DNA from 2 places in the Achromobacter sp. 1012554356 genome. Region 2 is predicted to be linked to the other one. Evidence: predicted binding sites of a transcription regulator. Region 2 holds the regulator's gene; the other holds the start of a gene.
What was found. The regulator FliA, encoded in region 2, starts transcription of late flagellar genes. The targets are predictions, from matches to a motif close to CTAAAGTTTNNNNNNNNNNNGCCGNTA.
Positions count from the first base shown of each region.

Region 1: AC6LJW_RS12150 (FlxA-like family protein) is a predicted target of FliA. The motif match lies at 1,425-1,451, and genes of this name have one in related genera.

Region 1 covers NZ_JCBANC010000019.1:22,863-26,659, reverse strand. Annotated here, with positions in the region: gene AC6LJW_RS12155 (solute carrier family 23 protein) at 29-1,339, opposite strand; gene AC6LJW_RS12150 (FlxA-like family protein) at 1,489-1,911, shown strand; gene AC6LJW_RS12145 (ABC transporter substrate-binding protein) at 2,027-3,352, shown strand; gene AC6LJW_RS12140 (ABC transporter permease) at 3,442-3,797, shown strand, end outside.
Region 2 covers NZ_JCBANC010000044.1:27,191-30,987, forward strand. Annotated here, with positions in the region: gene AC6LJW_RS20750 (methyltransferase regulatory domain-containing protein) at 1-750, opposite strand, end outside; gene AC6LJW_RS20755 (RNA polymerase sigma factor FliA) at 931-1,686, opposite strand; gene flhD (flagellar transcriptional regulator FlhD) at 2,113-2,436, shown strand; gene flhC (flagellar transcriptional regulator FlhC) at 2,470-3,048, shown strand; gene motA (flagellar motor stator protein MotA) at 3,165-3,797, shown strand, end outside.

The sequences.
Region 1 (3,797 bases), on a different contig from region 2:
TCTTTGCGCCGCCCAAACCCCGTGTTGTTTACTTCGTGCGGCGCAACAGCGCGTACAGGATGATCGCGCCGAACGTGGCGGTACCGATGCCGCCCAGCGTGAAGTCGCCCAGCTTGATGGTGAAGTCGCCCGCGCCGAGCACCAGCGTGACCGCGGCCACGATGAGGTTGCGGTTGTCGGTGAAATCGACCTGGTTGACCACCCAGATGCGGGCGCCAGCAATGGCGATCAGGCCGAACACCACCACCGACATGCCGCCCAGAACCGGTCCCGGGATCGTCTGGATGAGCGCGCCGAACTTGGGCGAAAAGCCCAGGACGATGGCGATCAGGGCGGCGATCACGAACACCAGCGTGGAATAGATGCGGGTGACCGCCATCACGCCGATGTTCTCGGCGTAGGTGGTGACGCCCGTGCCGCCGACGGCGCCCGACACCATGGTGGCCACGCCGTCGCCGACGAAGGCCCGGCCCAGGTAGCGGTCCAGGTCGCGGCCCGTCATGGCGCTGACGGCCTTCACGTGTCCCAAGTTTTCGGCCACCAGGATGATGGCGACTGGCACGATGAGACCCATGGCCTCGGCCTTGAAGACCGGCGCCGCGAAGTGCGGCAGGCCGAACCAGGCGGCGGCCGACACGGCGCTGAAGTCGATGGGTTTGCCCAGGCCCAGGCCGTTGGCCAGCACGGCGTAAACGACGCAGGCGAGGATCAGTCCGACGAGGATCAGCAGGCGCTGCACCATGCCGCGTGTGTAAACGGCGATGCCGCCGACGCACACGATCGTGACGATGGCCATGGCGCTGTCAAAGCCCGACGCCCCCATGGCGCCCTTGGCGGCGATGGGCGCGAGATTCAAGCCGATGACCGCGACGACCGCGCCCGTCACCACGGGCGGCATCAGCGTGTCGATCCAGTTGGCGCCGCCGCCCGCCCGCGCATTGACGATCCAGACGATCACGCCGATCAGCGTGTACGCCAAGCCGCAGGCGATGATGGCGCCCAGCGCCACGCCGATATTGGCATTGGCGCCTCCGCCGGCATAGCCGGTCACCGCGATCACGCCGCCGATGAATGCAAAGCTGGAACCCAGGTAGCTGGGCACGCGTCCACCCACAAACAGGAAGAAGATCAGCGTGCCGATCCCCGACATCAGGATGGCGACGTTGGGATCGAATCCCATGAGCAGCGGCGCGAGGACGGTCGAGCCGAACATCGCGACGACGTGCTGAGCGCCCATGGCCACGTTCTTGGGCCAGGACAGCCGTTCATCGGGCGCGATGATGACGCCGGGCTCGGCGTCGTCGGCCAGGCGCCAGCGCGGAAAGTAGGAATTGGACATGGATTCCCCGGGGGATGGTACGGATTAGGGTTTCAGACTGCGAGCGGGCGCCAGTGTAAAGGGGGCCATCGAACGGGGGCAACGTTTAAGTTTTGCCGCCGGATTGCCGTACTAGTGGAAACCCCGAAATCCCAGGCAAAGGTACAGTCATGGCGATCAACAGTATCAGCGGCACCTCCCGCATCGGCAGCCTTGCCGACATGTGGGCCGAAAAGATTCAGGCCAACAAGGAAGCGAAGAACGCCTCGGGGCAGGAGGCCGTGTCGGTGAGCGCGGAAGGAAAAATCCGCGTGAACAATCCGGGCGCCGCCAAGGTCGGTAACGCGCAGGCCGCCGAAGAAACCGACAACGACGACGAATACACCCGTCAGATCAAGGAGTTGCAAAAGCAGCTCAAGCGCATCATGGATCAGATCGCCAAAGTGAAGGCGAGCGGCATGTCGGCCGAAATGAAGGCGCAGCAGATCATGGCGCTCAATGCCCAGGCCGTGCAGATCCAGGGCCAGATCTCGCAGCTCCTGGCGAAACAGGCGCAGGCTGCCAAACAGGCTGGCGTGTCGGCCCAAGCCTGATTTGGGCAAGCGACGTGGCGCCGTCACTGATGGCGCGCATCAAAATTTCTGATTGGACGCTTGGCGGGCGTGCCGGTACTGTCTCCAGACAAATCTAAAACCACGGAGACAAACCATGCACGCTATGCGCACAGCCCTGGCGGGAGCGCTGTTGGCCGTTTGCGCGGCGCCGGCCCTGGCCGGCACCGTCACGGTGATCACGTCGTTCCCCAAGGACCTGACCCAGGCCTACAAGACCGCCTTCGAGAAAGCCAATCCCGGCATCACGCTGGAAATTCTGAACAAGAACACGGTGTCGGGCATCGCCTTCGTGCGCGAGACGCCGGCGGGTCAGCGCCCCGAGGTGTTCTGGGCGAGCGCGCCGGATGCGTTCGAAGTGCTGGGACGCGACAAGCTGCTGGCCAAGTCGGCCGACATCGCGAACAAGGACGTGCCGGACAAGATCGGCAGCTACCCCATCAACGACCCGGGCGGCACGTACCTCGGCCAGGCGCTGGCGGGCTACGGCATCATCTACAACACGCGGTACATCGCGGCGCACAAGATCCCCGCGCCCGTCGAATGGAAGGATCTGCTGTCGCCCAAGTGGTTCGGCCACGTGGGCATCACGTCGCCGTCGCGCTCGGGCACGATGCACTTGACCGTGGAAACCATCCTGCAAGGCGAAGGCTGGGATGACGGCTGGAACACACTGCTGCGCATGTCGGGCAACAGCAGCGCCGTCACCGAGCGTTCGTTCGGCGTGCCGGACGGCGTGAACAACGGCCAGTTCGGCGCCGGACCGGTCATCGACTTCTTCGGGCTGTCGAGCAAGTATTCCAAGTTCCCCGTCGAGTTCGTCTATCCGTCGGAGACTGCCATCGTTCCGGCGAACATCGCGCTGATCGAGGGCGCCAAGAACACCGAGGAAGGCAAGAAGTTCATCGCCTTCACGCTGAGCCAGGCGGGCCAGGAGCTGCTGCTGGAGCCGAAGATCTCGCGGCTGCCGGTGCTGCCCTACTCTGCGCTGGCCGGCAAGATTCCGCCGGGCTATCCCGACCCGGCGGAAATCGCCAAGCGCAGCAAGGTCCATTTCGACGCGGACCTGTCGCAGTCGCGCTACTACGTCGTGCAGTCGCTGTACGACCAGACCGTCACGTTCCGGTTGAAGGAATTGCAGGCGGCCACCAAGGCGATCTACGACGCCGAGGCCAAGCTGGGCGACAAGGCCAAGAGCGGCAAGGCGTCGGAATTGCTGGACCAGGCACGCAAGCTGGCGTGGGCGCCGCTGATCGACAGCAAGCAGGCGGCCGACCCCGCGTTTCTGGCGATCTTTGCCGGCAACAAGAAGGACGCGGCCGTCAACCAGCAGATCACGAAGCTTGAAGGCGAGTGGAATGGCCGCGCGCGCGCCAACTACGAAGAAGCCGTAAAGCTGGCACGGCAAGCCGCCGCGCTCTGATCGTCTGGATGCGCTGAACTCGGCAGGCGGGCCTGACCCGCCCGCCGGGGGCCGCGCCTGTCTTCTGGCAACGATATTCGGGAATCTCGATGAATCATTCGAGCCATTCGCGCCTGCCCGCCGGCCCAGTCCTGGCGGCGCTGCTGGTGTTCGGCTTTCTGCTGCTTTTCCTGGCCGTGCCGGTGGGCACGGTCTTTCACAGCGCGTTCGTCAACGCCGACGGCAGCTTCACCACCGGTCATTTCGGCGCGTTCTTCAACCAGCCGTTGATGCGGGAAGCGTTCTTCAACAGCCTGTACGTAGCGGGCTGGTCGGCGCTGCTGGCGTCGCTGATCGCGGTGCCGCTGGCGTACTTCACGGTGCGCTTCGATTTTCGCGGCGCGCTGCTGATCCAGACGCTTGGCGTGCTGCCGCTCATCATGCCGCCCTTCGTGGGCGCAGTGGC
Region 2 (3,797 bases):
CAGGCCGGCCTGTTGCGCCGCCGCCGCAAACTCCAGGAAGTAGCAGGGCGTGTTGACGGCTTCCAGGTATTCGTGAAGCAGGTAGTGATCGCTTTGGCCGCGCAGCTTCTGCGCGGTGTGCTGCAGCGCCGACTGCAGGGGATTGTTTTCCCACAGGCCGTTTTCAATGAGGCCGAGCATGTCCTTGGCGCGCGCCAGCTTCTCTTGCGGCGTTTGCGCACCGAAGCTGTTGAGCATCATGGCGTCGCGAATGACGTCCGACGCCTTCCAGCCCGGGTAGGTGTTGTAGCTGATATAGGCGATGCCCTCGGGCGCGAGGTTCTCCTTGCAGATGCGCAGGATCGCGTCACGCACTTCCGGCGGCACCCAGCTGAATACGCCGTGGCAAATGATGTAGTCGAACGTGCCGAACTCGGGCGTGATGTCGGTCAGGCTCATGGCGTGCAGATCGAGGTTGCGTGCGCCGGCGGCCTCGGCCGCGCGCTGGCCCGCTTCGATCTGTTGCGGCGACAGGTCGACACCGACCGCGCGCGCCTCGGGATAGGCCATCGCGAAGGGCAGCAGGTTGCCGCCTGCCGCGCAGCCGAGTTCCAGCACGCGGGCGCGGCTCAATTCAGGCGTGGAAATCCCATACAGATGCGCCACGGCGCGCAGGCTGCCTGGCGCGGTGTACGAAAAGGGCAGGGAAAGATAGGGGGTTTCGTCGTAGGCGTCAGAAATGGCCTGCGTCAAGCGGTCGGGTGCGCTCATGGCGAAATTCCGGGATGGTCGTGGTGCGCTGCGAGGCTCTTGCGGTTCGCCGCGCACGCGTTGTGGGCTAGACCGAAAGGCTAGCAGCCCCACCGCGCCCCGGAAGGCATGAACAAGGTCCGATTTTCCCCCTGAATCCGCGCTGGCTGAAAGCCGCCCGGCGTCCGCAGGCGGGGAAAATCAGATGATCTGCGCGATCTGCCCCTCCTGGGGCAATTCCTGCCAGGCCTGATCCTTCAGCCGCGCCCGGATGCGCGCGGTCGCCTGCGACCGCAACTGGCACACCCGTGCCTCGGTCACATTCATGATCGCGCCGATTTCCTTCAGGTTCAGCCCCTGCTCGTAACACAGCGACAGCAACAGCTTTTCGCGGTCGGGCAGGGCGTCGATGGCGTGAACCAGAGCCTGCCGGAAGTCGCCGGCCAGCAGCGAGTCCAGCGGGTTGCCGCTGGGCGCGCCGTGATTCAGCGTGGCGGACCAGTCGGCCTGGCCGGACGCCGAATCCGGCTCGGTGGTGAAGTCTTCATAGTGGACGATCTGCACGCCTTGCGCGTCGTGCAGCAGCGTCTGGTATTCGTCGATCGGCAGCTCGAGCTGCGCCGCGATCTCGGCCTCGGTGGGCGCGCGCATCAAACGCTGTTCCAGAAACTGGATCGCTTGGTCGATCTTGCGCGCCTTCGTGCGCACGCTGCGCGGCAACCAATCCTGGCCGCGAAGCTCGTCAAGCATCGCGCCACGGATACGTGTCGTGGCGTAGGTCTCGAACTGCGCGTCCGCGGTTTCCTGGTAACGGCGGACGGCGTCGAGCAGGCCGATCATGCCGGCTTGTATCAAGTCGTCGAGTTCGACGCTGGCGGGTAGCCGGGCGAGCAATTGCAGGGCCAGCTTCCGAACTAGCGGCGCATATTCGACCAGGCTGTCATCTGCGTGGGGCATTGCGGGAATTCTGGCGGAGTCCATCGTGAAGCGCGGTCGTGTTGCCAATTTGCGACATTGTCGACAAGCGCGGCTACGGTAATGCGGGCGAATCTTAAGAATCGCTAAGTTGGCATTGTCGGCAATGGGCGGCCGTTCATTTCAGGAAGTACGCAACGTTTTGAATGCTTATTTGGCAAATTGGCGAGAATTTGTCACGAACTTGTATGTCAAGGTGTGTCTAGAAAGGCACGTTGCGCAACATCAACAAAGATTTGTCATATAAGTCATAGAAAATGACATGACCTGTGGTAAATTTTACTTAATTTGCGAACAAATGATACATTTCGCATTAAAACAGGATGCAGCAAGCGGACAGGTAACAAACGTTGCCTGACGCCACGAGTAATCAAGCCCCTCGGGTGGGATAGGGATAGGGAGTACAGCGTGCAACAAGTCGAAAATTCTTTGCTGGCAGACATTCGCGAAGTGAATCTGTCGTATCTGTTACTGGCTCAGCGCATGTTGCGGGACGATTTCGCCGCATCGATGTTCCGCCTGGGTTTCAGTAACGAAGTCGCTGACATTCTCATGCGTCTCTCGCCGGCGCAACTCGTGAAACTGGCCAGCTCCAGCTCGCTGCTGTGCCGCTTCCGTTTTGACGATTACAGCCTGCTGTCGGCGCTGACCCACGACGTGCTGGGTGGAGCGCTGCAGCAAGCACATGCAACCATCCTGCTCGCCAAGCAGCCTGTCGAAGAACTGGCCTGACGGCCTAGCGAATCCCACTCGGACACACCTGTCATGGCCTCCAAGAGCGTTTCCCAGGAAGCGGACGACATCCTGCTTGCCAGCTCCATGATTACGCTGGGCGCGCGCCTTCAGGTGCTTGAGGCTGAAACCAGCCTCAGCCATGATCGCCTCGCCCGCCTGTATCGCGAAATCCGCGGCTGCTCGCCACCCAAGGGCATGCTGCCTTTTTCGGTTGACTGGTTCATGACCTGGCTGCCGAATATTCATTCCTCTCTCTTCTATAACGTGTATTCGTTCCTGAATACGCGCACCACCAGCAAGGGCATACGCGCCACCATCGACGCGTATCGCCTGTATCTCGAGAACGCAGGGCAGGAAACTGCGGACGCCGAGCCCGTCCTGAGCTTCACCCGGGCGTGGATGCTGGTGCGATTCTTCGACAGCGGCATGCTGCAGCTTTCCGCGTGCCGGCAGTGCGGCGGTCATTTCATCGCCCACGCCCACGATCCTCAGTCGGATTTCGTGTGCGCCATCTGCCGTCCGCCACCCCGCGCCGGCAAGACCCGCGCGGCGGCAAAAGCACGCGCCGGCAGCCGCCCAGCCCCCATTGCGACCGCCGCTCCGACCTGATCGGGCGTCCAAATACATCAAAAGCCCTGAAAAACACCCCCTAACCCGCCTTTTTGGGGCAGGGGGGACAGGGGATCATTGACGCAAGTTATAGACTTCGTTGGCAGGGGCCCGTTGTGTTGATTGTTATCGGTTTTCTTGTGGTGATCGTGTCGGTCGTCGGCAGCTTCATGGCGCTGGGCGGACACATGGGCGCGCTTTACCAGCCCTTCGAGCTGACGCTGATCTTCGGCGCGGCGTTCGGAGCGTTCCTGGCGGGCAACAGCAAGAAGTCGCTGATGCTGGTCAAGAAGGCGCTTCCGGACGCGCTCAAGAGCTCGCGCTACGGCAAGGACGTCTACATGGAGCTGATGGCGCTCCTGTACGTGCTGCTGAACAAGGCGCGCCGCGAAGGCCTGATGGCCATCGAGTCGCATATCGAGGATCCGGGCTCCAGCCCGATCTTCAGCGAATATCCCCGTATCGCCAAAGACGAGAAGCTCATGGAGTTCATCACGGACTACCTGCGCATCATGATCAGCGGCAACATGAGCTCGTTCGAGATCGAGACGCTCATGGACGAGGAAATCGAAACCTACCGCCACGAGCGCGAAGTGCCGGCTCATGCGCTGCAGCAGATGGCCGACGGCCTGCCTGCTTTCGGTATCGTGGCCGCGGTGCTGGGCGTGATCAAGGCGCTGGCCGCCGTGGATCAGCCGCCCGCCATTCTGGGTGACCTGATCTCCAAGGCCATGGTCGGCACGTTCCTG